DNA from 3 places in the Pseudonocardia sp. GCM10023141 genome. Region 3 is predicted to be linked to each of the others. Evidence: riboswitches for the same ligand, from Rfam matches in the RefSeq annotation. Region 3 holds a riboswitch; each other region holds the start of a gene.
What was found. Region 3 has a riboswitch for thiamine pyrophosphate ahead of thiC (phosphomethylpyrimidine synthase ThiC). Riboswitches for the same ligand answer to the same signal wherever they lie in the genome.

Region 1 (9,560 bases), on a different contig from region 3:
GACCAGCGCATCGAGACCGCACAGCTCGGGCTGACCGACCCCGGCGGCGGCGGCGCGGCGCAGCAGCGTGCCCATCGCCGTGCCCCGCAGCAGTGGGTCCCGCTCGATGACCGTCATGACAACAACGCTACGAGCACCGCGGCCCGGCCGCCTCCCCCGCGGTGGGCTCTACCGGTGCATCCCCGGGAGCCAGGTCAGCCGCCGACGGTGAACGCCTTGTCGTCGGTGAGCACCGGGCGCCCGGCCCCGTCGGACGGGTCGTCCTCGCGGACGCGCACCGTGTACTGCCCGGGCTCGAGCGTGATCGTGAACCGGTACGGCGCGAACTTCTGCCCCTCCGCGCTGCTGGCGACCCCCGAGCGCACCACGGCGGAGCCCCGCAGCACCTCCCAGTGCACGGTCGCCTCGAACACGGCGGCCTCGCCGGAGACCACCACGTCGCGACCGACCGTGGCGCCCTGCGCCGGGTCGTCGATCTGCACGAGCGAGCGCAGCGCGTAGACGTCGCCGCGCGCGATCGGTGCGGTGGCCGGCACTGTCCACAGCGTGTTCACGGCCCTGCCGTCCACGAGCACCCGCACCGGATCCGTGGACTGCCGGGCGCCCTGCACCGTCAGCACCAGCTGCTGCACGGCGAACGGCGCCGCGTCCGCCGCCACCCGCGTACCGTCCACACCGTACAGATCGACGGTGGTGACACCCGCTTCGGACGTGACGGGCGCGCGCAACGCCACACCTGACGGCCAGAGCGTGCGGTAGTCGGGATCGAGCGGCGCGGTGAACAGCTCGCGGACGGCGTCGCTGACCGGGTCCACGGTGGTGACGCGGTGGAACTCGCGATAGAGGCGCAGCCCGGACGGGGTCTGCGAGGCGTAGTAGACGGGCAGGGCCCGCACCTGGCCGGGTGTCGGGGTCGGGGTCGGGGTCGCGACGGTGGTGGCGGCCGGTGCCACCGGAACCGGCGCCGAGGCGCCGGAGCAACCCGCGAGCACGAGCACCAGCACTCCGAGCAGCCCGATCGGTCCGACTCGCCGCACCGCGATCACCTCCTGCATCCAGGCTGCCCGCGGGCAGCGGGGCGACCCGGACGGCGCGCCGCACCCGCACGGGTGGCACCGTGTCGCCATGCCGCTGTTCTCGTTCGAGGGCCTCGCCCCCACCGTGCATCCTTCCGCGTTCATCGCCCCCACGGCCACGCTCGTGGGCGATGTGCGCGTCGAGGCCGAGGCGTCGATCTGGTACAACGCCGTGCTCCGCGCCGACTTCGGCCCGATCATCGTGCGCGCGGGCGCCAACGTGCAGGACGGCTGCGTCCTGCACGGCGGCGACGACCCGATCACCGAGATCGGGGAGGGCGCGACGATCGGGCACCTGTGCGTCATCCACGGCTGCGTGATCGGCGCGGAGGCGCTGATCGGCAACGGGTCCACGGTGCAGGACGGCGCCCGGATCGGCGCCCGCTGCCTCGTCGGCGCCGGCTCCACCGTGCCCCCGAACACCGTGGTGCCCGACGGGCAGCTGGTGCTCGGCACCGTCGCGCGGGAGAAGGGGCCGCTGACCGACTCGGCGCGCTGGTGGGTGGACGGCAACCCGTCGATCTACCGGGAGCTCGCCGCGCGGCACCGCGATGGTGTGCGTGCTGTCGGCTGATCGCGCCAACCGTTGCACGGCGCAATAGCAGGGAGGACAGTGGACGCCATGGACGCCACCCCGTCCGGCAGCCCGGCCGAGGCGGACCAGGCCGTCGACGAGCTCGGAGCGGCCGTCATCGCGCTCATCCACGCCTGGCGCACGATCAGCCGCCGGGTTCCGGAGCATCCCCCGGGGATCGCGGCCACGATGGAGATGGCGCGCCTGCTCGGGGAGGACGAGCATCGGTTGAGCCGCATCGCCGAGCTGCGCGGGGTCGACCAGTCGGTGATCAGCAGGCAGGTCACCGACCTGCAGCGGCGCGGGCTCGTCTGCCGCCGCCCCGATCCGACCGACCACCGCGCGAGCCTCATCCGCCTCACCGCAGACGGGCTGCAGGTGCTGGAGAGCTCCCGCACGCTGCGCCAGGACTGGGTGCGGGGCGCGCTGGCCCGCCGTCCGGTCGCCGACGTGCGGACCACGGCCGAGCTCGTGGCCGCGCTGGCCGAGGAGCTCGCGGCCCGCGGCGCCGATATGCCGGACCCGCTGAGCCGGCCCGGCTGACCGACGCTGAACCGGTTGGCGCCGTCACCCGCCCCACCCACCGCGCCAACCCAGTAGCCACCGCGCCAACGTCTCGACATCGGCGCCGTGGCCAACTGGTTGGCGCGGTCAGGCGTCGGGGTCGGGCGAGCTGGCCTGCGCCCAGTACCGGCGCGGGATGCGGCCGGCCCCGTACGCGGCGCGACCGGCGTCCACCGCGAGCCGCATGGCGTTGGCCATCCGCTCCGGATCGCCCGCCCTGGTGACGGCGGTGGCGAGCAGCACCGCGGAACACCCCAGCTCCATCGCCTGCGCCGCCTCCGACGCCGTGCCGATGCCGGCGTCGAGCACCACCGGCACCCGCGCCTCGGCCACGATCATCTCGATGTTGTGCGGGTTGCGGATGCCCAGCCCGGTGCCGATCGGCGATCCCAGCGGCATCACGGCGGCGCAGCCGAGCTGTTCGAGGCGGCGGGCGAGGATCGGGTCGTCGTTGGTGTAGGGCAGCACGGTGAACCCGTCGTCGACGAGCTGCTCGGCCGCGTCCAGCAGCTCGACGGGGTCGGGCAGCAGCGTGCGCTCGTCGGCCACCACCTCGAGCTTGACGAGGTCGGTCTCGAGCGCCTCGCGCGCCAGCCGCGCGGTGAGCACGGCCTCGGCCGCGGTGCGGCAGCCCGCGGTGTTGGGCAGCACCTCGATCCCGAGGCGGCGCAGCAGGTCGAGCACTCCGGTGCCGGTGGCGGCGTCGACGCGGCGCATCGCGACGGTGGTCAGCGTGGTGCCCGACGCCACGAGCGCCCGCTCGAGGATCTCCAGGTTCGACGCGCCGCCGGTGCCCATGATCAGCCGCGAGCCGATCTTCCGCCCGCCGATCACCAGAATGTCGTCGTCCATCGTCACCCTCCCTGCACCGCCGTCAGCACCTCGACGCGGGCGCCCTCGTTCAGCTCCGTCTCCGCCCACACCGCGCGGGGCACCACCTCCCCGTCGACGGCGACCGCGACGCCGCGGCCCGGTACCCCGAGCACGCCGAGCGCGTCGGGCACCCGGGCTCCGACGGTCAGCTCGCGGCACTCACCGTTGATCCACACCTGCATGGGCCACCTCCTTCGCGAAACGACTGGGATCGGCGGCCGGCACCGCGTCCGGGACCGGGTGCCCCTGCAGCAGCGCGAGCACGGCCTCGGCCGTGATCGGCGCGAGCAGGATCCCGTTGCGGTGATGACCCGTGGCGACGAGCAGCCCGGCCGGGCCCAGCGCTCCGATCAGCGGCAGGTTGTCGGGGCTGCCCGGCCGCACCCCGGCCGCCGACTCCACCAGCGTGTACTCGGCGATGCCGGGCAGCACGCGCTCGGCATCGCGCAGCAGGTCGCGCACCCCGCCGACGGTGACGTCGGTGTCGAAGCCGGTCTCGTACTGCGTGGCGCCGATGACGAGGCCCCCGCCGTCGCGAGGCACGGCGTAGACGGGTCGCCCGTCGACGAGCGCCCGGACGGTGCGCGTCGGCGCGGGGAACGCCCCCGCACGGTGCGCGAGGCGCAGGATCTCGCCCTTGATGGGCCGGATCAGTCCGGCCAGCTCGGGTCGCAGCGCGCCGGACCGGGCGCCTGCGCAGATGAGCACGTGATCGGCAGCGACGTCGCCGCCGTCCGTGGCGACACCGACCACCTGACCGCCGTCCTCGAGCACGCCGATCGCCGAGCGCTCGACGAAGCGCGCCCCGGCCCGCTCCGCGGCGGCTCGCAGCGCGGCCAGCAACAACCGGTTGTCCACGGCCAGGTCACCGGGTACCGACAGCCCGCCGCGCACCTCCGGCCCGAGCGCGGGCTCGAGCCGGCGCAGCTCACGGCCGCCGAGCCGCTCGACGTCGCGGCCCAGCGCGGCGAGGTAGCCGGCGAGCGTGTCGAGCTCGGCGCGATCACCCGCACCGGTGGCCACCACGACGGTGCCCTCGGTGCGCAGCCCGGCCGGGCGGCCGGCCGCCGCGGTCAGCTCGGCGGCGAAGCCCGGCCACCGGTGCAGCGACGCCACGCCCAGCTCGAGCAGCGCCTCCTCCCCCGGCCACGCCTCCGTGACCGGGGCGAGCATGCCGCCCGCCACCCACGAGGCGCCCGTTGCCGGTGCCGGATCGAGCACCGTGACGTCGAAGCCGCCCGCTGCGGCGCGCCAGGCGCAGGACAGGCCGATCACGCCCGCGCCGATCACCGTGAACCGTGAAATCGTCATCTCCCCGCTCCCTGCGCCGGCATGACCCGGATCAGGTTCGACGGTCGGAACCACTGTGCGGTTCCCTCTCAGCCCAGCCGGGCTCCCGTGCGTCACCTGTCGCCCACCCTACGCCCGCGTAGTGTCGGAAACCGTGCCTGGACTCGATGGAACCGCCCTGCGCGAACGGCTGGACGACGCCCGCCTCTACCTCTGCACGGGAGCGCGGCGTGATCGCGGCGATCTCGCGGAGTTCGTGGACGCCGCGCTCGCGGGTGGTGTCGACATCGTCCAGCTGCGCGACAAGGGCAGCGACGGGCCGCTCGAGGCACGCGACGAGCTCGCCGCCCTGGAGGTGCTCGCCGAGGCCTGTGCGCGCCACGGTGCGCTGCTGGCCGTCAACGACCGGGCCGACATCGCGCTGGCCGCCGGCGCCGACGTGCTGCACCTGGGTCAGGACGACCTGCCCGTCGCGTGGGCGCGCAAGATCGTGGGCGACGACATCGTGGTCGGGCGCTCGTCCCACAGCGCCGACGAGACGCTCGTGGCCGCCGACGAGGCCGGCGTCGACTACTTCTGCGTCGGACCCTGCTGGCCGACCCCCACCAAGCCGGGACGCCCCGCACCCGGCCTCGACCTGGTGCGCACGGTCGCGGGGCGCGAACCGGCCCGCCCGTGGTTCGCCATCGGCGGCATCGACGAGCAGCGCCTCGACGAGGTGCTCGCCACCGGTGCCACGCGCATCGTGGTGGTGCGCGCGATCACCGAGGCGGCGGACCCGCGGGCCGCGGCAGCGTCGCTGGCCGCGCGCGTGCGCGCGAACTCAGCCTGAGCCGGTCGACGGCGAGCCCAGCGACGGGAGCAACCCGCCCAGTCCGCCACCACCCCTGCGATCCTGCAACGGCGTCGATGGCGTGTTCGTCGAGCTCGGATCCGGCTTGTCCGACGGCGTGGCCGGGCTCGTGGTCGGGTCGTTCGACGGGTCCGGGTTGTTGTCGTTCCAGTCCTGCTGGTCGTGTCGTTGCTGCTGGTCCTGCTGGTCGTTCGACTGCTGCTGCTGCTCGTTCTGCCCGTTGCCGGTGATGACGCGGCCGACGGACGTGCCGGCCTGGCCGGTGACCAGCGTCGACCCCTTGATCCACTCGGCGCCGGTGACGGCCAGCAGGCCCACGGCGAACGCCACCAGCGCGACGACGGCGTAGCGGAACCGCCTGCGCGGCGGGGCGGTCGGCTCGACGCGCAGCCGCACCGTCTCCGCGTCGAGCGGCAGGCGCGGCATGGGCATCGTGGAGGCGCCGCCCTCGTCGGCGGGGCGGATGCGCCGCACCAGCCGGTCGCGGGTGGTGTCGAGCGAGCGCTGGTACAGCGTGGAGGCCACCGTGCTCACCAGCGAGCCGAAGGCCGCACCGATCACCGTGCCCGTGGCCCCGAAGTAGGAACCGAGCACCGCGCTCGTCGCCGCGGCGCCCGACCCGGCCAGCACCTTGTTGACCGTGAGGTCGATGCCCTTCCTGGGCTCCTCCTCTGCAACGGCCGGAGGCGTCGGGGTGGGCCGGTTCGGGGTCGGCCGCGTCGGGGTGGGGCGGGGGGCGAACGGTGGCTGTGGCATGGCTCCTGTCGCGATCACTGCGTTGTCGTCGTACTCCTACTGTTCCAACGCGCGGTCGGCCTTGATCGCTACAGTCTGATCACTGTTCGTGAGCGCGTTCACCCCGGGAGCCGGCTGCACCCCCTTCGGTTCCACCGGGTGGCGCAGGCCCGGATGGCCCTTCGGCAGGGCCGAACGGAGCAACGGCCACGACACCGCCACGCAGACCGCGACGAGTGGCCAGGTCAGCACCAGCCGGGCCGCCGCGAGCGCCACCACCTGGTCGGCCCGGAAGAGCGGGAGGAACACCGCGAGCCGCACGAGGTACTGCGCCACCCACGCCCAGCTGGCGCGCTGGTAGCCGCGCATCAGATCCGGGTCGCGGCGCCAGCGGGTCTTCTGGCCCAGCAGCGTGCCGACGACGACGCCGAGCAGCGGCCACCGGATGACGATCGACACCGCCCAGGCCAGCGCGCTCGCCGCGTTCGTCATGATCTGGATCAGGAAGAAGTCGATCGCCCGCCCGGTGTAGAGCGCGATCAGCGCCGCGACAGCCACGCCGAGCAGGCCGAACAGCACCGACCGCGGCCTGCGACCGGTGGCCAGCCGGACGGCGCCGAGCACGGCGGCGGCGAGCGCGGCAAGCCCACTGCCCCACGCGATCGGCGACGGCCACCCGGCCGCCTGCGCCACCGTGAGACCGAGAACGAAGCCCACGACGGGCACCGTCGCGTCCAGCGCGCCACCGCGGCCGCCCAGTAGCTCACGAAGGTTCTCGGCGCGCTCGACGCGCTCCTCGGAACTGCTCATGAGGCAAGGGTGCCCTATCACCGGCCGATGTCTCACCCCTACTGGCATTCATCACGGGTTGTGGGTGATATTGAGGAGATCTCCAACCGTCGTCAGGATGGCGGGGAGGTGAACGAGAAGGGGGGCGACACCATGGGACGTTGGAACAGCTTCGTCGCCGTCGGAGACAGCTTCACCGAGGGTCTGGACGATCTGCGCGCCGACGGCACGCCCCGGGGCTGGGCCGATCGGCTGGCCGAGCACCTGGGCACCGGGCGTCCGGAGTTCCGCTACGCCAACCTCGCCGTGCGGGGCAAGCTGCTCGACCAGATCGTGGACGACCAGGTGCCGGTGGCCGAGCGGCTGCGCCCGGACCTGATCGCGTTCTGCGCGGGTGGCAACGACATCATCCGGTTCGCCTGCGACACCGACGACCTCGCCCGGCGGTTCGACGCGGCGCTGGAGCGCGTCACCGCAACGGGAGCGCAGGTCATCGTGTTCACCGGCTTCGACCTGGGCCGGATGCACCCGTTGATCCGCCGCCTGCGCGGCCGCGTCGCCTGCTACAACGAGCTGATGCGGGCCAGCGCGGAGCGTCACGGCAGCATCGTCGTCGATCTGTGGGGCATGGCCCCGCTGGCCGATCCGCGCACCTGGGGCAGCGATCGGCTGCATCTCACCGCGGAGGGCCACCGCCGCGTGGTGCTGCGCGTGCTGGAGACGCTCGGCGAGCCGGTTGCCGAGGACTGGCGCAGCCCGCTGCCCGTCGCCGCACCCAGCACGTGGCGCTCGCGCCAGCAGGAGGACCTGCGGTGGATGCGCGAGTGGGTGCTGCCCTTCGTGCGCAAGCGGCTGCAGGGCCACCACACCGGCGACGGCTTCGAACCGAAGCGCCCGGAGCTGCTCCCGCTGGACCGGGGCCCCTACCCGGTCGCCTGACGCTGACGCACACCGTGCGGGGGTCACGCACACCGTTGACGGTGTGCGTGACCCCCTGACGGTGTGCGTCAGGGAGTCTCAGACGGGCGTGAACTCGCGCGCCGCGATGTACGAGGGCCTCGGCGCGGGGGCCGCGAACGGCTCCACCAGCGCGTTCTCCACGCTGTTGAACACCACGAAGATGTTCGACCGGGAGTACGGGGTGATGTTGCTGCCGGAGCCGTGCATGCAGTTGGAGTCGAACAGCGTGGCCGAACCGGCCGGGCCGGTGAGCATCGCGATGCCGTGCCGGTCGGCGAGCGTCGTGAGGCTGTCCGGGTCGGGCGTGCCGATCTCCTGCTCGCGCAGCGACTCACGGTAGTGCTCGGCGGGCGTCTCCCCCACACACGAGACGAACGTGCGGTGCGAGCCCGGCATGATCATCAGGCAGCCGTTGTGCGTGAAGTTCTCGGTGAGCGCGATCGACGTGCTCACCGCGCGCGGTGCCGGCATCCCGTCCTCGGCGTGCCACGTCTCGAAGTCGGAGTGCCAGTAGAAGCCACCGCCACCGAAACCGGGCTTGTAGTTGATCCGGCTCTGGTGCACGTAGACGTCCGAGCCGAGGATCTGCCGGGCGCGACCGGCCACCCGCTCGTCGGCCACCAGCGCCGCCACCGCTTCGCTGATCCGGTGCACCTCGAAGATCGAGCGCACCTGCTGCGAGCTCTTCTCCACCACGGTGCGCTCGTCGGCGCGCACGGTCGGGTCGGTGGCCAGCCGGTCCAGCTCTGCGGAGTAGGTGGCCACCTCCGACGCCGTGAGCAGCTCGGGCACCGTGACGAAGCCGTCGCGGTCGTGCGCGGCAAGCTCGTCGCGGCCGAGGAGCCCTGGCGCGTCGACGCCGCCGTGGACCGTGGGCTCCACGCGCTCGACGAGCGCAGGGCGGTCCGCGACGCGCGTCCGGTAGCGATCGGTCGTCTGGGTGTCCAGCGTTGTCATGATTCCTCTCTCGCAGGTTCTGTGATCAGCGGGTACACCCCGTTCTCGTCGTGTACCTCGCGGCCGGTGACCGGCGGGTTGAACACGCACATGGTCCGCATCTGCGTGGTCGGCCGGAGCTGGTGGCGCTCGTTGCCGTTCAGCACGTAGATCGAGCCCGGCCCCAGCTTGTGGGTGGTGTCGTTGTCCTTGTCGTAGAGCTCGCCCTCGCCCTCGACGATGAACACGGCCTCGATGTGGTTCGCGTACCAGAAGTCGTTGATCGACCCCGCGTCCAGCACGGTCTCGTGGACGGAGAAGCCCACACCGTCGCCGGCGAGCACGATGCGCTTGCTGCGCCAGTTGTCGGTGACGACGTCCCGCTCCGTACCGGTGATCTCGTCCAGCGTGCGCACGATCATGAAGACACTCCCTCGGTGACGGCTCGGACGGAATCTGCCACCAGCGCGAGACCCTCGTCGAGCTCGGCATCGGTGATCGTCAGCGCCGGCATGATCTTCATGACCTCGTCCGACGGCCCGGCGGTCTCCATCAGCAGGCCGCGCTCGAACGCCGCGGCACAGGTCTTGGCGGCCAGCTCCGGCTGCTCGAACGACAGGCCGCGCGCCAGCCCGCGGCCCTTCGGTGTCAGCTCGACGGCCTGCGAGACCGCGGCCAGCTCGCCCAGCGCCGTGGCCACCCGCTCGCCCTTGGCGAGCGTCGAGCGCTCCAGCGCGTCGTCGGCCCAGAAGTGCCGCAGCGCCGCTGTCGCCGTGACGAACGCGGGGTTGAAACCGCGGAAGGTGCCGTTGTGCTCGCCGGGGCCCCACACGTCGTGCTCGGGCTTGATCAGGGTGAGCGCCATCGGCAGGCCGTACCCGCTGATCGACTTGGACAGGCAGACGATGTC
Region 2 (9,560 bases), on a different contig from region 3:
GCTGCGTCACCGGCTTCCTCATCGCGAAGGTCGGCATGCCGTCGTTCGTCGTGACGCTGGCACTGTTCATCGCATGGCAGGGCGTGATCCTGCAGCTCATCGGCACCGGCGGCACGCTGGGCCTGCGCGACCCCGTGATCAACGCGGTGGCCAACGGCAACCTGTCGACGCTCGGCAGCTGGATCCTGTTCATCGTGGGTGCGGGCGGCTACGCCGCGGTGCTGCTCAACCGGCAGGTCTCGCGGCGCAAGCTCGGGCTCGTCGCGCAGCCCACCGGGCTCGTCCTGATCAAGATCGGGGCGGTCGTCGTGCTCGCCGCGATCGCCACGTACCTGCTCACGATCAACCGGTCGCAGAACGACCTGGTGCAGATCGCCGGCGTGCCCTACGTCGTGCCGATCGTGCTCGTGCTGCTCGTCGCGGGCACCTACGTGCTCGACCGCACCCGGTTCGGCCGCCACGTCTACGCCGTGGGCGGCAACGCCGAGGCCGCGCGCCGCGCCGGTATCGACGTCGTGCGCATCCGCGCCACCGTGTTCGTCATCTCCTCGGGGCTGGCGGCGATCGGCGCGATCGTCTACTCGTCGAAGGTCGGATCGGTCTCGCCCGACGCCGGTGGCGGCAACACGCTGCTGTTCGCCGTCGGTGGTGCCGTCATCGGTGGCACCTCGCTCTTCGGTGGCCGCGGTCGGATCAGCAACGCCGTCATCGGTGGCGCGGTGCTCGCCACCGTCAACAACGGTCTCGGCCTGCTCGGTCAGCCCGCGTCGGTCGTGTTCCTCGTGAACGGCATCGTGCTGCTGCTCGCCGCGGGCGTTGACGTGCTGTCGCGGCGTCGATCGGCTGTTCCTCTAAGGTGAGCGGAGCTTGCGGAGCGAACCATCGACACAGCGCCTGGCGCGAAGCGCCGGCTGAGCTCTGCGAGGCCATGCGGTGAGCCGGGCCTGGGGGGGAGACGGTGGGGGTGGGGGCAACTCCACCACCGCCGGCGCCCGGCCCGATGAGGCCAGGCGTCACAACCGGGCCGCACTGATCCGCCGACTGCACGTCGACGGTCCGTGCACGCGCGCCACCCTGGCCACGGAGCTGGGCCTCAACCGCAGCACGATCAAGTCGGTCGTCGACGGGCTCGCCGAGTCCGGCGTGGTCACCGAGGCGGTACCGGCGCAGCGCACCGGCGCCGGCCGCCCGTCGCTGATGGTCCTTCCCGAGCCGGAGTCGGCGGTCGTGCTGGCCGTGGACATCCGGGTCGACCAGGTCGCCATGGCGATGGTCGGCATCGGCGGGCAGGTGCTGGGCCGGCACAGCTGGAACCTCCACAGCCGCACCCGCACACCGGGTGAGGTGATCACGCACGTGGCGGAGTCGGCGCAGCTGCTGGCCGAGGAGCTGGCCGTCACCGCGCACGGCGCCGGTATCTCGGTGCCCGGCGTGGTGCGCCGCGACGACGGGTTCGTGCACGAGGCACCCAACCTCGGCTGGCGTGACGTCGCGATGGGCGCCCGGCTGGGCAACGTGCTGAAGATCCCGGTGCAGGTGGCCAACGACGCCGAGCTCGGCGCGCTGGCCGAGCACGTGCGCGGCGTGGCCAGGGACGCGACGGACCTCGTGTACATCTCCGCCGACCGCGGCGTCGGCGGCGGGGTGATCTCCGGTGGCCGTCCACTGCGCGGTGCGCGCGGCTACGTCGGCGAGCTGGGTCATCTCGTGGTCCGGCCCGGCGGGCGCGACTGCTACTGCGGTTCGCGCGGATGCTGGGAGACGGAGGTGGGTGAGTCGGCGATGTGCCGGGCGCTCGGCCTGCCGCAGTCGGCACCGCGCGGTGTGGTGGTGGCCGAGCTGCGGTCGCTGGCCACGTCGCCGCTGCCCGGGCCGCTCGACGAGTTCACGGAATGGTTGGCCACCGGGCTGGTGTCGGTGGTCAACCTGATGGCCCCCGAGCTGGTGGTGCTCGGTGATCTGTTCACGGCGTTGCCGCCGGCCGTCGTCGGTCGGGTGCGCACGCTGGTGCACGAGCGCAGCCTGGTCAGCCGCGCGCTGGGCGGTATCCGGATCGAGACGAGCCCGCTCGGGCGCGACGCCAAGGTGGTGGGCGCCGCCGAGCTGGCGTTCGAGCCCGTCCTGGACAACGTCTGACGGCAGGTATCGCCCGAACGTGTCAATGCCTGATCCCGACGTCGCACACCTTCTCCCGACGTCGCACAGCGTCGACGCTGTGCGACGTCTTGACTGGGTGTGCGAGGTGGCGTGGGGCGCGCTCGGCCTAGAGTCGCCGCATGGATCTCGGGATCACCGGTCGTCGGGCTGCTGTCGCCGCCGCCAGCAGCGGGTTGGGTTTCGCCAGCGCCGCGGCACTCGCCGCGGAGGGGGCGCACGTCACGCTCTGCGGCTCGGACGAGGGGCGCATCCGCGCCGCGGCCGAGCGCATCGGCGCCGGGTACGTCGTCGCCGACCTGACCACGGCCGACGGGGCCCAGCGGTTCGTCGAGGAGGCTGGTGCGGCGATGGGCGGGGTGGACATCCTCGTCACCAACGGCCCGGGCCCGGCGCCCGGCACCGCGCTGACCGCGCCGTTCGAGTCCTACCAGTCCGCACTGGACGCCAACCTGCTCGCCGTCGTCAAGATGTGCCTCACCGCGATCCCCGGGATGCAGGCGGCCGGGTGGGGCCGGATCGTGGCGATCACCTCGTTGAGCGTGCGCCAGCCGATGGCGAACCTGGTGCTGTCCAACACCGCGCGGGCCGGCGCCACCGGGTTCCTCAAGTCGCTGGCCCTGCAGGTCGCGGGCGAGGGCATCACGGTCAACTCGGTGCAGCCGGGCCTGCACGACACGGCACGGGTGCGCGGCCTCAGCGGTGACGACCCGGTCTCCACGGACGGCATCCCGGCCGGGCGGATCGGCACCCCGGCGGAGTTCGGCGGCATCGTCGCGTTCCTGTGCTCGCAGCAGGCCGGGTTCCTCACCGGCACGGCGATCCCGGTGGACGGCGGGGCGTATCAGGCCCTCCTGTGAGTGCGCCGGTGCAGGGCGTGGGTGCGCCACGTAAGCTCGGCGGGACCCGCGGGAACCTCGCGCTCCGAGGCTGAGAAGACGGCAGGATCGGCCGTCGACCGTTCGTACCTGACCCGGTTAGCACCGGCGTAGGGAGGAACGTCATGGCTGGCGTACCCCGTTTTCGCGTTCTCGCCGTCCTGAGCGCGGTGCTCGCGCTCGTCCTCGCGGCCTGCGGCTCCGGCGGGGCGAGCGCCCCGGCCCCGGGGCTGCAGAAGATCCGCATCGCGCTGGACTGGACGCCCAACACCAACCACACCGGCCTGTTCGTGGCGCAGCAGGAGGGCTGGTTCAGGGCCGCGGGCCTCGACGTCGAGATCCTGCCCTACACCGACACCGCACCCGAGACGCTCGTGTCCTCCGGCGCGGCCGACTTCGGCATCTCCTTCCAGGACGCGTTCACGTTCGCGAAGGCGACCGGGGCCGAGATCACGTCGGTGATGGCGATCGTGCAGCACTGGGACACCCAGATCGCGGTGCGCGCCGACCGGGCCGACATCACCTCGCCCAAGGACCTCGACGGGAAGACCTACGGCGGCTTCGGCGGCCCCGGCGAGCAGGCGAAGATGCGCGCGGTGATCACGGCGGCGGGCGGCAAGGGCGACTTCAAGACCGTTGTGCTGGGCACCTCGGCCTACGAGGCGCTCTACGCCGGGCAGGTGGACTTCACCGAGCCGTTCATCACCGTCGAGGGCGTGGAGGCGAAGCTGCGGGGGGAGCCGCTCAAGACGTTCTCCTACACCGACTACGGCTTCCCCGACGCCTACAACGTGATCCTCATCGGCAACAGCCCGTGGCTCACCGCGCACCACGACCTCGCGAAGGCGTTCGTCGGGGCCGTGCAACGCGGTTACGAGCTCGCCGCGTCGGATCCGGCGCAGGCCGGGAAGCTGCTCATGGCCGCGAACCCCGGCACCTTCACCGAACCGGCGATCGTGACGCAGGGGCTGGACCTGCTCAGCGCCCACTACCTGCGCGACGCTGCGGGGAAGGTGGGCCCGCAGACGCTCGCCACGTGGTCGGGCTACTCGGGCTGGGTGTTCGACTCCGGCGTGCTGACCGGCCAGGACGGCAAGCCGCTCACCGCACGGCCGGACTTCGCCACCTGGTTCACCAACGACTACCTGGGCTCATGACGGCGCGGGTGACGCGCTGGGTGGCCCCGCTCGTCCTCGTGGCGACCGGGCTGGGGATCTGGCAGTGGTACGTCACGGCCTTCGACGTGCGGCCGCAGATCCTGCCGTCGCCGCTGCGGGTGGTGGCGCAGGGCTGGGAGTTCCGCGACCTGCTGTGGGCCAACACGCTCCCGACCCTGTACGAGACGGCCGTCGGGTTCGCGGTGTCGCTGGTGCTGGGCTGGCTGATCGCGACCGTCGTCGACTTCTCGCCGTGGCTGCGCCAGGCGGTCACGCCGCTGCTGGTCGCGTCGCAGACGCTGCCGATCATCGCGATCGCGCCGCTGCTGATCATCTGGTTCGGCTTCGGGCTGCTGCCCAAGGTGCTGGTGATCGCGCTGGTCACGTTCTTCCCGGTGACGGTCGGGCTGATCGAGGGTTTCGCCGCCACCGATCGCCAGGCCACCAACCTGCTGCGCAGCATGGGCGCGTCGCGGTGGGCGCGGTTTCGCTACGTGCGCCTGCCCGGCGCGCTCCCGGGGTTCTTCACGGCGCTGCGCATCGGCATCACCTACGCCGTCACGGGCGCGATCTTCGCCGAGTACGTCGGTGCCACCTCGGGGCTCGGGATCTTCATGAGCCAGCAGAAGAACGCCTTCCGCACCGACCTGGTGCTCGCCGCGGTGGTGGTCACCGCGCTGCTGTCGGTCGCGCTGTTCGGGCTCACGTTCCTCGTGCAGCGCCTCGTGATCCCCTGGAGCCGACGTGGCTGACACGAAGCTGGTGGTCGACGCGCTGTACAAGGCGTTCCCGGGGCCGCTGCCGGTGCTCGACGGCATCGGGTTCGACGTGGCGCCGGGTGAGTTCGTGTCGGTGCTCGGTCCCAGCGGCTGCGGCAAGTCCACGCTGTTCAACGTGATCGCCGGGCTGGAGCGGCCCGACGCCGGACGCGTGCTCGTGGACGGGGTCGACGCCACCGGCCGGGTCGACCCGTTCGCGTACATGCCGCAGCAGGACCTGCTGTTCCCGTGGCGCACGGTGCTCGACAACACCGCGCTCGGGCTGCAGGTTGCGGGCGTGCGCAAGCGGGAGGCGCGGGCCCGAGCCCGGGCGCTGTTCCCCACGTTCGGCCTCGACGGGTTCGAGGACGCCCACCCGGCCGATCTGTCGGGCGGGATGCGCCAGCGGGCGGCGCTGCTGCGCACCGTGCTGCAGGACCGGCCGGTGCTGCTGCTCGACGAGCCGTTCGGCGCGCTCGACTCGCTCACCCGCACCGACATGCAGGAGTGGCTGACGGGGGTGCGCGCCCAGTTCGACTGGACGATCCTGATGATCACCCACGACGTGCGGGAGGCGGTCTACCTCTCCGACCGGGTGGTGGTGCTCTCCCCGCGGCCGGCGCAGGTGCACCGCGAGGTGCTCGTCGACCTGCCGCGCCCGCGCGACGTCGCCGTGATCACCTCGCCGCAGTTCTCGGCCATCGAGCTGGAGTTGCTCGACGCATTGCGCGGCGGCCCGTTGAATCGACGGATATGACGATCCGTGAGCGCGTGAATGCGCAGCGCTGCATCAGTGAATTCCTTTACGCCGGCACGCCGGCGAGGATGCCCAGCCGCTCGGGATTGTTCACATCGGCGAGATCCTCGTATATCGCCATCGTGTCGGGATGATCGCGCCCGAGCAGCGCCGCGCTGTCGGCACCGGCCCGTTCGAAGACGGCGGTGGCCTGCCGGGCGTTGCCGAGTACGGCGTGGCAGGCCGCGACGTTGGAGCGCAGCGCGATCGTGTGCAGGTGCAGCGGCCCGTGCGCCTGCTCCGCGTCGTTGAGCGCGGCCTGCAGCAGCGTGGCCGCCGAGCCGACGTCACCGGTGGCGGCGCGCGTGAGTGCCATCCCCATGCGGGAGGTCAGCGTGTCGGGGTGGGCCGGGCCGAGCGTGCGCCGGCGCTCGGACGTGACGCGCGCCGCCAGCTCCGCGGCGTCGTCGAGGTGCCCGGCCAGGCGATAGGCGGTGGCGAGGGCGTCGCAGGCGGCCAGCGTGCGGGGGTCGTCCTCGCCCAGCGCGCGCTCGCGGTCGACGAGGTTGTCGACGAGGCGATCGATGCCGTCTCGCCAGCGGCCTGCGGCCACGAGTGCGACGCCGAGGTTGCCCGCGACCGTGAGCGTGTCGGGATCGGTGCGGCCCAACTGCGTCTGGCAGCCGGCGAGCACCACCTCGAACAGCTCGACCGCCGCATCGGTGTGATCGGCCGACAGGTGCGCCGCGGCGGCGGTGTGGAGCGCGACGAGCGGGCGCAGGCTCTCCCGGACCGAGGCGGAACCCCGGCCATCGGATTTCGACCACCACGCCATCTCGGCCCCCTACCGCTCGGCTCGTCCGAAAACTACCCCGGCGCGTCCACTGGCGGCGATACCTGAAAGCCCGATCACATGTCATTCCGGCGAAGAATGCAGAATGGTGTTACCGGGGGTGCCTGACCGATGACCAGGAGTGGTTTCCTACGATGGTGGGGTGCACGTGACGCGCACCGCTCGCAAACACGGTATTGCGATGGACGACATCCGCGGCGTGCTCGGTTCACCACTGCGCGTCATCGAGCAGGGTGATCGCGTGCTCTACATCGGCCTGAACGCGCGCAGCGATCTGCTGGAGGTCGTGATCGTGCCGGGGGAGCCCGCCACGGTGATCCACGCGATGCGGCTGCGGCCGGCGAACTACGGGCACCTGAGGCACTGAGGCACTGCTAGCCCGGCGCGCCCATCGCCGTCGAGATCGCGGCCGCCGCGGCGCGCACCATCGCACCCAGCTCCCGCACGCGGGCCGGGGGAGCGTGGGGGGCCAGGCCGACACCGACACCGCGCCCGCGATGTGGCCGGCGTGGTCGAACACCGGCGCCGCGACGCAGCGCACGTCGGGTTCGTTCTCCCGGTCGTCGATGGCGTAGCCGCGGCGGCGCACCCTGGTGAGCTCGGCGCGCAGCGCGGTGGGTTCGGCGATGGTGCGGTCGGTGATCGCGCGCAGTCCCGCGGCGACGGCCTCGTCGACGAGGTCGGCCGGGCCGAAGGCGAGGATCGACTTGCCGACGGCCGTGCAGTGCAGCGGCAGCCGGTGTCCGATCCGCGACGCCATCCGCACGACGGCGGTGTTCTCCTTCTTGTCGATGTAGACCACGTCCAGGCCGTCGCGCACGACCAGGTGACAGGTGCTGCCGGTCTGCTCCAGCAGCCGGGTGAGCTGCGGTGCGGCCACCGTGCGCAGGTCCAGTCCGTCGAGGTAGTGCTGGCCGAGCCGCACCGTGCCGGGTCCGAGGCCGAACCGGCCGGTGCCGGCGTCGCGCTGCAGCAGGTCGGCCTCCAGCAGGGGCGTGCACAGCCGCAGCACGGTGCTCTTGTCGTGGCCGAGCGCGGTCGCCAGCTCGGTCAGCCCGACCCCGCCACCGCCGCGCCCGGCCACGTGCTGCAGCACCGACAGGGCCTTGCGGACCGAGCCCGCGGAGTTGCGGGGCTGGTTCACGTCCCGTCCTCGGGGTGCCACCCGCCCGATCCGGCCCATCCGGTGGCCGCCCACTCCGCCTCGAGATCGCGCGGCCATCCGGCGACCCCGGGTCGTTGCTGCCAGGGGAGCGGCCCGGCGAGCGGGCGGTACTCGACGCCTGCCGCGTCGAGCCGCGGGAGGTGGTGCTCGACGAGCCTGCGGCGGAAGTCGGCGAGGTCGCGCCGGTCCGCGGCCGTCCAGACGACCTCGGCGAACGCCGCGAGCCGCGGGAACGCGGCGAAGTCGACGCGGCGCCCCGAGTCGAGGTGCTCGGCCCAGACCTGGGCCTGCGCGCCGAGCAGCGTGCCGGTCGCGCCGGCGTCGAGGGCCTCCCGGACGGGCGGCGGCACCGGGTCGAAGCCGTAGACGTCGTCGACGGTGCGGACGAACCCGACCGGCACCGGCTCGTCGGGTCCCTCGCCCGCCCGGTGGTCGAGGTAGAGGAACTGCTCGGGCGCGAGGACCACGCCCCAGCCGCCCGTGAGTGCCTGCGCGCCTTGGGTGACCCCGCGCCAGGAGTAGACGACGGCGTCGGCGGGCAGCAGCGGGTCGATCGCCTCGTCCCAGATCCCGGCCCGGCGGCCCCGCTCGGCCAGGTGCTCGGCCAGCCGCGCGACGAACCAGCCGTGCAGCCGGTCGACGCCGTCGAACCCGAGATCGGCGGCGTGCGCCTCCAGTTCGGGGTCACCGTGCCACGGTGTGGTGGGCACCTCGTCGCCGCCCAGGCAGATGACCGGGGAGTCGAAGATCTCGAGCACCTCGTCGAGGATCCCGGCGAAGAACGCGACCGTGGCCTCGGTGGGGCGCAGCACGCCGTCGCTGATCCCCCAGGTGCGCAGGACCGCACGCGAGGCGCCGGGCATCCCGAGCTCGGGGTAGGCCGCGATCGCGGCCTGCGAGTGGCCGGGCACGTTGATCTCCGGCACGACGGTGACGCCGCGCGCAGCGGCGTAGGCGACGATCTCGCGCAGGTCGTCCTGGGTGTAGAAGCCGCCGTGCGGGGTGTCGTCCACCCGCCCGGCGCGCCACGTGCCGACGCCGGAGCCGGAGCGCCAGCCGCCGACCTCGGTCAGCAGCGGCCGCGAGCGGATCTCGACCCGCCACCCCTGGTCGTCGGTCAGGTGCAGCTGGACGGCGTTGAGCTTGTGCGCCGCGGCGAGATCGATCATCCGCAGCACGCCGTCCTTCGGCATGAAGTGCCGGGCGACGTCGAGCAGCAGCCCGCGCCACCCGCACCGCGGCGCGTCGGTGATCCGGACGGCGGGCACCCGCACCGGGCCGCTGCCGGCGCGCCGGAAGGCGGCGGGCCCGAGCAGTTGGCGCAGCGTCTGCGCGGCGGCGTGCGCCCCGGCGGCGTCGGCGGCACGCACCTCGACGCGCTCCGGGCCGGCGTCGAGGGTGTACCCGCCCGCCGGCTGCGCGGAGTCGAGCGCGAACACGGTTCCCCCGCGGCCGGGCGACCCGGTCCGCAGGTCCCAGGTGGCGCCGAAGCCGTCCTCGCCGATCCGCCGCCACCAGCGCGCCGCCGCGAGCAGTTCCGGATCCGACCACACCACCGCGTCGCCCGGCAGCTCGACGTGACCCGCGCGCGGCTCGACCGTGGACGGCTGCGGGATCAGTCCCAGCCCGGGATGCGTCATGCCGCGACGGTAGCGGCGTGATCCGCTCCGATTCCACGGGATCCGCCGTGCCGTTGTGCAGTGCACAACAGCGCCCGGGATCGCGGACCTAGCTGCGCCGCAGCGTCGAGGCGCGCACCACGAGCTCCGGGTCGAACACCACCTGGCGGTGCTCGTGCGGCCCGGTGGTGCGGGCCTCCGCCAGCAGCAGCTCCGCGGCCGTGCGACCGAGCAGGTGCC
Region 3 (9,560 bases):
CCTGGCCGACATGTGCGCGCACGTGGCCACCGCACTGGAGAAGGCCACCACCGCTCTGCTCGGGGTCAATCTGCAACTCGCGGAAGAAGTCATCTCCAACGACGCCATCATCGACCGATCCCGCGAGCACGCCGAACGGCAGGCATTCGCCCTGCTCGCCCTGCAGGCTCCCGTGGCGACCGATCTGCGGATCGTCGTCGCCGCAATCCACGGCGCCGGTGACATCGAGCGCATGGGTGACCTCGCCCTGCACATCGCCCAGACCGCGCGCCGACGTCACCCACAGCCGGCATTGCCCGTCGAGGTCGCCCCCTACTTCGCGGAGATGGGACGTGTCGGTGTTGCACTGGCGGCCAAGGCCGGCGAGGTGATCCGTACCCGCGACCTGGCGCGCGCGAGTGAGCTGGAAGCCGACGACGACGCCATGGACGACCTACACAAGCACATGTTCTCCGTGCTCATGGACCGCAACTGGGCGCACGGCATCGAAGCCGCAGTGGACATCACACTGCTCGCGCGGTTCTACGAGCGCTACGCCGACCACGCCGTCGCTGTCGCCCGCAGGATCGTCTACGTCGTCACCGGACACATGCCCGGACCAGTCCCGAGCTGACCAACCCCGCGAGCACCACACCCCACCACACCAGGACATAGATCATCCAGATCGGTTGCGGCGGTTGTCGGCAACGAGATCGGCGTCCTGAGCACGCGTCGCCTCATTGCCAGCACGGCGGTTGTCAGCCGGGGACGACCTCGATCAGGCTGTCTGCGCCGACAAGGTCGTTGGCGTTGCGCGTGTAGAGGCGTGCGGAGTGGGTGCTATCCGGGTTGGGCTCGTCAGCGCCCAGCCGGATCGTCTGGTCGGTCCGGATGCTCATCGGCCCGCAGCCCCGTCGGCGGCCCGCACCACCGGCGAACTCAACGCGACCAGCCCCGACGAGACCGCGCTCACCTACACCGAACACGCCGTCTACTCCGACGGCACACACTCGCGACGTCGCCGAACACGGGACCGGGGTGCTGCTCGACCGCCTCGGCTGAGTCTGGCAGCGGTCCCGGTACAGCCCAGGATCGCCGCGGTCAGGGTCTACCCACGGGTGGGAGTAACGCGTCGAGGGGGGTGGGTGGAGTCACCGGTGGGTCGACCACACCGGGCGGATCATCATTGCGCGGCGGGATGACCGCGACGGGCGGCGTCGCAGTGGTGTTTCCGCCCCCGGGAGGGGGCAACGGGAGCGCGCCCGTCGCCGCGCCGGCACGACCCGCACCTGATCCGGGGATGCGGCTGTCACCATCGCTACTGCCGCTATTGCCTCGGGGGCTCCCGGTCGGGGGGTTCGCCACGGCGGGCACCGGATCGACGGTGGGAGTGGCTGTGGTGGCGCCGTTGTCGGTAGGCGCGCCGATTCCGGGAGTCGGCGGCGAGCCTGGCCACAGCAGGACCGCGGCGATCACGGTCACGACACACACCATGCCGATGAGCATGACCAGCCGGGCACGACGACGCTGCTCGTGTCCGGGTCCGGGGTGCCCGCGTGGTGTCGTGGGGTACACCGCACCGGCCGGCGGTGGCTCCGGCTGCGGCTGTGCAGCTGCCGCGACAGGTCGCGACGGGCGAGTGGGCGCGGTCATCCCGGAGCCCGGGGATGTATGTCGTAGGGACGCGGCGCCCCTGCCTGGGCCGGTGGGGGCGGAGCGCATCATCGCGCCCGGCCGGGACGCGACCGTGGTGGGAAAGCCCACCAACGCGGCCCCCTTCGCGATCGCGGTGGCGGGGTCGGGGTCGACGAACACCGGTCGGCCCAGATGCGCGGACACGAGCTGCGCGACGAGCGGGATCCGCGCCGAGCCGCCGACCAGGACCACCGCGGTGAGCTGTGCGGGTGCCAACCCCGCCGAGGCCACCACCGTGTCCAGCACGGCGACGGTCTCCTCGACCCGAGGCCGGATCACGGACTCGAACTCGCTGCGGTGCAATCGCACCCTCGCACGAGCCGTGAGCGTCGTCGGTACCGGGATCACCACCTCGGTATCGCTGCTCAGCGTTTCCTTGGCCTGGGTGCAGACCTGCCGCAGCCGCCCCACCGCGGCCAGCACGGCGAGGTCGGCGCCGTCCCCCGCGTCGAGTGCGGCGGGGTCACACAGCGCCGTGTCGAACAGCGCCGTATCGAACAGCTCCCTGTCGAACAGCGCGTGCAGGCCTTCCCGGACGTGCTCGAAGACGGCCTCGTCAAAATCGGCACCACCGAGCCGCTCGAGCCGTTCCGCGCGGCCCCACAGCTCCCATCCCGCCGCGCCCGCTGCCGCGGTTGTCGTGGTGGGGTCGGCTGGGCCGGTAGTGGTTGTGCGGATCACCGCGGCGTCGAAGGTGGTGCCGCCCAGGTCGTAAACGGCGATCGCGGAATCGGGAATCGTCGAACCGCCGACGCCGCGGTCGGTGGCCGTGTAGTGCAGGACAGCGGCCAGCGGCTCGGCCAGGAGCGTGACAGTGAGCCCCTGCCCGGCCAGCGCTGCGGTCAGGAGGTCGCATTTGTGGGCGCCCCACGAGGCTGGGTGGGTAACCACGATCCGGTCCGCCGGGCCGCCCTCGCGCGCGGCGACCCGGTCGACGACCCACCGGATCAGCCAGGCCGAGAGCTCCTGCGGCGCCCACGCCTGGCCGGCAACCACGATCGGTGTCGGGTCCCCGATGCGGCGCTGAAACCCCCGCACAACACGGCGCGGATCGGTCAACGCGCGCCGCTGCGCCACCTCACCGACCACGACCGTCCCGTCCGGCTCCACGAACAGCACCGACGCAACCAGCACCGACCCACCGATCCCGCCATGTGCGCCACCATATGTGCCGCCATGTGCGCCGCCATGTGCGCCGAGTGTCACGACCGCGGGCTCAGACCAGCCCGTCGCCGAGGACCGGCACACCGCGGCGGCCGTGGACGTCGCCCCCACATCGATTCCGAGCTGGTACCCCCACCGACGAGCTCCGCTCACCCCGACACCCCACCCCGCCCCGGCCCAGCCCCGGCCCGACCCCGACCCCGGCCCCGACCCCGGCCCCGGCCCCGGCCCCGCGATACCGCGGTCCACTGGCGACGTCGGGACCCGCCGATGACGCGGCGGTGCGACGGCCCGGGGTCAGGTCGATGTGAAGCGCTCACGTAACAACTCCCGGCAGGGGCATCGAACGGCGGCCTGTCTCCTGGGCAGCCCCACCTGGGGCTGACGCGCAGGCCCGAATATGGGGTGATGCGGCTGGGGTGATGCGGCTGACTACGGGGTATCGGTGATGGGCAGGTAGACGCGGGCGCCCTGCCCGGTGAACTCGGTGGCCTTGGTGAACTCGGTGGCCTTGTCAACCATGCCGGCCTCGATGGCCTCGACGCTGGTCAGCCCGTGCGCCTCGGCGTAATCCCGGACGTCCTGGGTGATCTTCATGGAGCAGAACTTCGGCCCGCACATGGAGCAGAAATGCGCGGTCTTCGCCGGCTCGGCCGGGAGCGTCTCGTCATGGAAGGACTGCGCGGTGTCGGGATCGAGGGAGAGCCGGAACTGATCGGCCCAGCGGAACTCGAACCGGGCCTGGCTCAGCGCGTCGTCCCGGGCTTGGGCCCGCGGATGCTCCTTGGCCAGGTCAGCGGCGTGCGCGGCGATCTTGTAGGTGATCACCCCGGTCTTGACGTCGTCACGGTCGGGCAGACCCAAATGTTCCTTCGGGGTGACGTAGCACAGCATCGCGGTGCCGGCCGCCGCGATCGTGGCCGCACCGATCGCCGAGGTGATGTGGTCATAGCCCGGTGCGATATCGGTGACCAGCGGGCCCAGCGTGTAGAACGGCGCCTCCCCGCACCACTGCTCCTCCAACCGGATGTTCTCCGCGATCTTGTGCATCGGGACGTGACCCGGGCCTTCGATCATCACCTGCACATCCCGCCCGCGGGCGATCCGGGTGAGCTCACCAAGGGTCCTGAGCTCGGCAAACTGGGCGTCGTCGTTAGCATCGGCGATCGAACCCGGGCGCAGCCCGTCACCAAGGGAAAACGTGACATCGTAGGTGCGCAGAATGTCGCACAGCTCGGCGAAATGGGTGTAGAGGAACGACTCCCGGTGATGCGCCAGGCACCATGCGGCCATGATCGCCCCACCGCGGGAGACGATCCCGGTCACCCGCTTGGCGGTGAGCGGTATATAGCGCAGAAGCACCCCGGCATGCACAGTCATGTAGTCCACGCCCTGCTCGCACTGCTCGATCACGGTGTCGCGATACACCTCCCACGACAGGTCCGCCGGGTCCCCGTTGACCTTCTCCAACGCCTGGTAGATCGGCACCGTCCCGATCGGCACCGGGGAGTTGCGGATGATCCACTCGCGGGTGGCGTGGATGTCGCGGCCGGTGGACAGATCCATCACGGTGTCAGCGCCCCACCGGATGGCCCACACCATCTTGTCCACCTCCTCCTCGATCGAGGAGGACACCGCGGAGTTCCCGATATTCGCGTTGATCTTCACCAGGAACCGCTTACCGATGATCATCGGCTCGGATTCCGGATGGCGACGGTTGGCCGGGATCACCGCCCGGCCACGCTCCACCTCGCAACGCACCAGCTCGACATCAACACCCTCGCGGATCGCGATGAACCGCATCTCGGGCGTCACGATCCCAGCCCGGGCATACGCAAGCTGCGTGACCGCACCACCCGCACCATCCGGGCCATCCATCCATTCCCGGTCGGCAACCCACGACGCCCGCAGCGGCGGCAGGCCCGCGCGCAGGTCGATCCGCGCGGTCCCGTCAGTGCCGTCGGTGTCGGTGTCGTCGCTGTCGGTGTAGGGGCCCGACGTGTCGTACACGTCGTGATACTCCCCGTTGGTCAACTCGACCCGACGGACCGGCACCCGCAACCCCCGCGGCCCGTCCAGGTACACCTTGCGCGAGCCCTGAATCGGGCCCGTCGTCACCCGCGGCGGTTCCGGTGGCTGTGTCTGTGCATCAGGCAGCACTGTCATGGGTGTTCCTCCCTACGCCGGCATTACCCGGACAGGTTCTGGCGGTCGGCGACACCCCCACCCCCTCGACGAAGGAGGGAAAAGCCGCCCTCTCAGCCCGCTTACGGTGCGAGCTCCCGTGACGCCGACGTCCCCGGCCATCAACCTGTGGTGGCCAGAACGTCCCCGACCGGGTGACCCTATCCGCTCCACTGCCGAGCACGCACCCTCCGCTCACCGCACTGACCCCTCCAGTGATGACCGGACAGATCAGCCGGGCCGATAGCTCGTGTGGCGCTCACGCTCCGTCAGCGATCACGATCGGCGTCGGTTCCCGATGTTCAGGCGGCGGTGCCGGTGGCCTCTTGGAGCAGGTCGCTGACCCGCACGATCCCGGCGCAAACGCCCTGGTCGTCGATCAGGACCACGTCGTCGTAGCTGCGGGCCCGGTCGCCGCTGAGGCAGTAGGCCAGCGCGGCACGTACGTCGGTGGTCGCGGACAGGGTGCGCGGCGGGTCGGCGAGGGTGCGGGCCGGGCGGTGGGCGTAGAGCGCTCGACCGAACGGGCCGGAGATGGCGAGCATGAACCGGTTGCGGTCCAGGAAACAGACCGGGCGCCGAGCCGTGTCGAGCAGCACGATGCTGCCCGCGTGCGGGTGATCGGCCAGTACCTGGCGCACCGTTTCAGCCGTCACGTCCTCGTGCAACGTCACCGCCGCCTGAGTGAGGGTGTCGACCGCCGCCAGCGCCAGCGGCAGGGTCGGTGTCGGACGTGACGGTGGACGTGGTGTCGGCGACGGTGTCGGGTTGTGGGCGGGTGGCGTGTGCACCGGTGACCGGCCGGCTGAGCGGGCCGCCGATTGGGTGGCCGATTGATTGGCGTGGATGCGCGGCATGAGGTCGACCGGCAGCAGGATCCCGAGGTGGGAGGGGCGGCGGCGCGGCTCGGCCAGCAACGGCCCCTGTGCCCATCCGATGCCGTGATCGCGGACCGCGGCGAGCTCGTCAGGATGGGTCACACCGATCGCCGAGACGCGCACGCCGACGGCGCGGCAGACCTCGCACAGCGCCGCTACCACAGCCCGGGCCCGCGGCACGTGAGGCAGCCGGGCCACCAGCGAGGCGTCGATCTTGACGAGGTCGGGGGCCAGCTCCGCGATCTGCTCGAGGCCGAAGCCGCGGCCGACAGTGTCGAACGCAATGCCGAACCCGTCGGCCCGCAGCGCAGCGACTCCGTCGGCGAACGCGTCGGGTGGCGCCGCCGAGAGCGCGGGGTTGATCTCCAGCAAGATCGGCGGGGTCGGGCGGTCTGCGGACCGGTGCTGCAGCGAGGTACGCAGTTGGGCCAGCCTGCTGCGGGCCAGCACCACGGTGTCAGCCAGGACGTCGACGTGCAGAGGCACGGTGGAGTCGTAGCCGGTGTCGTGCAGCACCGAGGAGATCGCGATGCCAGCGTCGAATTCGGCGAGCTGCCGTGCACCCCACACCGCACCACGGGCCACACGCTCCACCTGGTCACGCGACTGACAGCGATGCACCTCGATGCCGGCCAGCCGGCCGCTGACGAGATTGAGGACCGGCTCGAAGACGAAACGACCGTAGTCACTCATCGTCACTCCCCGTCGAGGATTACGCCGAACAGGTGCACACTTGCACATCCATTCGCATGAACGACAGGTGAGGCGTCGCACAGTGCTACGGGATGGGTCACGGATGGATCCGTTCGAGTGGCGCCCGTTCGGCGTCGAGGATCAACGCTCAGCGCGGTGCGCGCCAGCAGCGGTCGTGAAACGACCGCATTGCCAGCGCCCGGTCAATCGCACCCGCCAGCGACCCGCTCCGCGTGGCCAGATTGCACGGTGGCCAGCATGTGGAGTAACGCCGCACCTTATACCGCGATCAGTCTGTGAGGTGTCCACTCGGGACACTCGGTCCACCGCGGTGGAAATTCGGGACGGGAGGCGCGGTGCGCACCTCAGATGGTGTTGAGATCGTCCATGAACTGCGAGTGTGGGCCACCAGCCCAGATCCGAGCGGCCCAGACTCCGACGGCTCGGCCAGCCCTGACTCGGCCAGCCCGGAACCGGGAACGGTCAACCTGCACGTGCCTACACCCGAAGCTGACCCGGACGGCTCGTTCGTTCTGCACACTGACAACGGCAGAACAATGATCGTCGACTCCCGGATCGCGGTCACAGCGCACCCCCAGACCCGGCAGCCGCCCCCGTCATTGGGCACATGCCAGTGGACACTGTCCTGCCCGCACCGAGCAGCGCGGATGCAGCCACACCCGCTGATGTCCCCGGTACCGGTGTGTCCCAGCTGCATCCAGACCTTCACCCTGAACTGAGCCCGACCGACTGTCCGACCCGCATCGGAGTCGCTACCGCCGCCACCTCAGCGCATGGCCACGGAACGGTCCCCGACTGCTCGAGATCGCACCGGCCCGCGCTGTCTGCGATCTCGCCGCCCGGACAGCGACCCACGCACAGCAGCCGGTCTACGCAGAGGAGCGTTTCCCGTGGCCGAGGATCTGTCCGAGCTCAGGCTCGATATCCCGCACTCGGCCCGGGTGTGGAACTATTGGCTCGGTGGCAAGGACAACTATCTAGCCGACCGGGAGGTCGGCGCTGCGGTCGTCGCGCAGAACCCAGGAATCCTGGACATCGCCCGCCAGGCGCGGCGGTTCCTCATCCGCACGGTGACCTTCCTGGCCGGTGAGGCCGGGATCGACCAGTTCCTCGACATCGGCACCGGCCTACCCACCATGCAAAACACCCACGAGGTCGCGCAGCAGCTCAATCCGGCCGCGCGGATCGTCTACGTGGACAACGACCCGCTGGTGTTGGCACACGCCCGCTCGCTCTTGGTGGACACCACCCCGGAGGGTGTCACCACCTACCTCCACGCCGACGTGCGTGACCCCGGGCAGATCCTCGCCGATGTCCGCAACGTGCTGAACCTGCAGCGGCCGGTTACGGTGATGCTGCTGGGCATCCTCGGGTATGCCGCCCCGGATTTCGACCAGATGCGCGCCATCATCACCGAATTGATCGACGGTGTCGTCTCCGGGAGTTACCTGGTGCTGCTGGACGGCAGCGACACCAGCGACGCGGCGCGGGACGGCGCCGTGCTGGACAACTACACGCTGCGGACCCTCGACGAATTCCGCGAGTGCTTCGCCGGGCTGGAGATGGTGGAGCCCGGCCTGGTATCGACCCCGCTGTGGCGCCCGAACCCGACCGACATCGGCACCGCCAAGCCGATCGACTCCTACGGCGCCGTCGGCCGCAAACCGTAAGAGCCGACCAGCGCGCCTCGACCGGGACTCGTCGTTATGGCGGTCGTGGCCCGGGTGTTGCCCAGCGGGTGGTGATCGCGTCGCGCAGCGGGCTCGCAGCGTCGGTGTGGCCGGTGGAGTCGGGGCCGCGCATCAGGTCGAACCCGTCATAGACCGAGTCATGGTGTCGTTGCCATGCCCACCACGCGTGGTTGAGCCCGGCATCCTCGATGAACACCGTGCGCGGGTTCCCGGTCGGCTCGACCGCCGGTAGACCCGGGATGCTCCATCACGATCAGATTCCCGGTGACCCTACAGCTGGCTCGCCCGACGCCGGGCGTCTCGGCAACCCGAATGTGGGGGTGACCCGGGGAACGTTCAGCTGTCGTAGTCTGGCGTGGATTGTCGTCGGTCCCACTAGCCTAGCTGGCCCCTGCTCGGCGCGAGCTGTGATGGACCACCCTCGCTCGCCGTGCCCCCACATCGCCGCGATGATCGGCATCGCCGACACCGGGCAGGCCGAGACCGACCTAGCCGCCCGTGCCCGCCCGGGCTGCGCTGGTCCGCTGCAGCCGTGGGGCGACGCCCACGCTGCGCCACCGTGACGACATCAGCCGGGGAATCGACCAGGGCTGTGGACCGCCGCGGCCGCAGCCATCCGCGCCGCCGCCGCGACCTCGTCGCGTTATCAGCGCCGGGGAACGCGCGCTCGCGCCGCTGCGCACCGGCTCCACGTCGCCGCCGAGAGCGGCTGGGTCACCATCCTCGACCAGAGCTGTCGATGAGACGAGCAACCGCCACCTCAGCGTGATCGGATCCGATCACCTCGCCGACGGTGTCGCTGACAGACGGCGCACACGTGGTCGCCCTCGACGAGCTGACCAACCACGGCTACTACGGCTGACGAAGCGCTCCTACGGTCGGGCGGCGGCCGCGACACCGGGCACAGCCGAGCTGAGGTTGCGGCGCCGCGCGCGCAGGGCGCGGACACGTGGGTACCAGATCGGGAAGAGCAGTAGCACGAGTACGGCCACGACCACGACCGTCAGCCACGGCTGCGGCACAACCTGGGCGAGGAGCTCTCCGAGGCGGCTGTTCCAGGCCACGACCGCGAGGCCAAGTCCGGCGTAGAGGCAGATGCCGGACGCCACCGCGAAGACGACGAGCCCGATCTGCTTGGGCCCCGGCCGGGTACGGGACTTGACGTCGCGCCAGAAACCCTTGCCGAAGTAGGCCTTCGCTTCCTCCCGCAGCCGTGGGGTGCGCAGCGCGTCGGCAAGCGCCTGGTAGCCGTCCA

Region 1: linked by a shared signal. The riboswitch ahead of thiO (glycine oxidase ThiO) and the one ahead of thiC (phosphomethylpyrimidine synthase ThiC) in region 3 are both predicted to bind thiamine pyrophosphate.
Region 2: linked by a shared signal. The riboswitch ahead of ACFPFQ_RS13060 (ABC transporter substrate-binding protein) and the one ahead of thiC (phosphomethylpyrimidine synthase ThiC) in region 3 are both predicted to bind thiamine pyrophosphate.

What each region holds. Positions count from the first base shown of each region.
Region 1 is NZ_JBHSIR010000014.1:90,147-99,706, reverse strand. It holds gene ACFPFQ_RS07990 (hypothetical protein) at 1-117, opposite strand, end outside; gene ACFPFQ_RS07985 (Gmad2 immunoglobulin-like domain-containing protein) at 195-1,055, opposite strand; gene ACFPFQ_RS07980 (gamma carbonic anhydrase family protein) at 1,126-1,650, shown strand; gene ACFPFQ_RS07975 (MarR family winged helix-turn-helix transcriptional regulator) at 1,699-2,193, shown strand; gene ACFPFQ_RS07970 (thiazole synthase) at 2,302-3,066, opposite strand; gene thiS (sulfur carrier protein ThiS) at 3,069-3,269, opposite strand; gene thiO (glycine oxidase ThiO) at 3,247-4,398, opposite strand; TPP riboswitch at 4,390-4,497, opposite strand; gene thiE (thiamine phosphate synthase) at 4,532-5,209, shown strand; gene ACFPFQ_RS07950 (hypothetical protein) at 5,201-5,986, opposite strand; gene ACFPFQ_RS07945 (DUF3159 domain-containing protein) at 6,023-6,775, opposite strand; gene ACFPFQ_RS07940 (SGNH/GDSL hydrolase family protein) at 6,884-7,693, shown strand; gene thpD (ectoine hydroxylase) at 7,772-8,671, opposite strand; gene ACFPFQ_RS07930 (ectoine synthase) at 8,668-9,072, opposite strand; gene ectB (diaminobutyrate--2-oxoglutarate transaminase) at 9,069-9,560, opposite strand, start outside.
Region 2 is NZ_JBHSIR010000024.1:61,547-71,106, forward strand. It holds gene ACFPFQ_RS13045 (sugar ABC transporter permease) at 1-860, shown strand, start outside; gene ACFPFQ_RS13050 (ROK family protein) at 934-2,136, shown strand; gene ACFPFQ_RS13055 (SDR family oxidoreductase) at 2,277-3,014, shown strand; TPP riboswitch at 3,053-3,166, shown strand; gene ACFPFQ_RS13060 (ABC transporter substrate-binding protein) at 3,158-4,189, shown strand; gene ACFPFQ_RS13065 (ABC transporter permease) at 4,186-4,941, shown strand; gene ACFPFQ_RS13070 (ABC transporter ATP-binding protein) at 4,934-5,704, shown strand; gene ACFPFQ_RS13075 (tetratricopeptide repeat protein) at 5,751-6,518, opposite strand; gene ACFPFQ_RS13080 (IclR family transcriptional regulator) at 6,745-7,680, opposite strand; gene ACFPFQ_RS13085 (beta-N-acetylhexosaminidase) at 7,677-9,341, opposite strand; gene ACFPFQ_RS13090 (LacI family DNA-binding transcriptional regulator) at 9,430-9,560, opposite strand, start outside.
Region 3 is NZ_JBHSIR010000019.1:64,026-73,585, reverse strand. It holds gene phoU (phosphate signaling complex protein PhoU) at 1-613, shown strand, start outside; gene ACFPFQ_RS10130 (hypothetical protein) at 738-878, opposite strand; gene ACFPFQ_RS10125 (Hsp70 family protein) at 1,081-2,808, opposite strand; gene thiC (phosphomethylpyrimidine synthase ThiC) at 3,271-5,004, opposite strand; TPP riboswitch at 4,997-5,134, opposite strand; gene ACFPFQ_RS10115 (EAL domain-containing protein) at 5,325-6,593, opposite strand; gene ACFPFQ_RS10110 (SAM-dependent methyltransferase) at 7,505-8,284, shown strand; gene ACFPFQ_RS10105 (hypothetical protein) at 8,319-8,501, opposite strand; gene ACFPFQ_RS10100 (PqqD family peptide modification chaperone) at 9,178-9,560, opposite strand, start outside.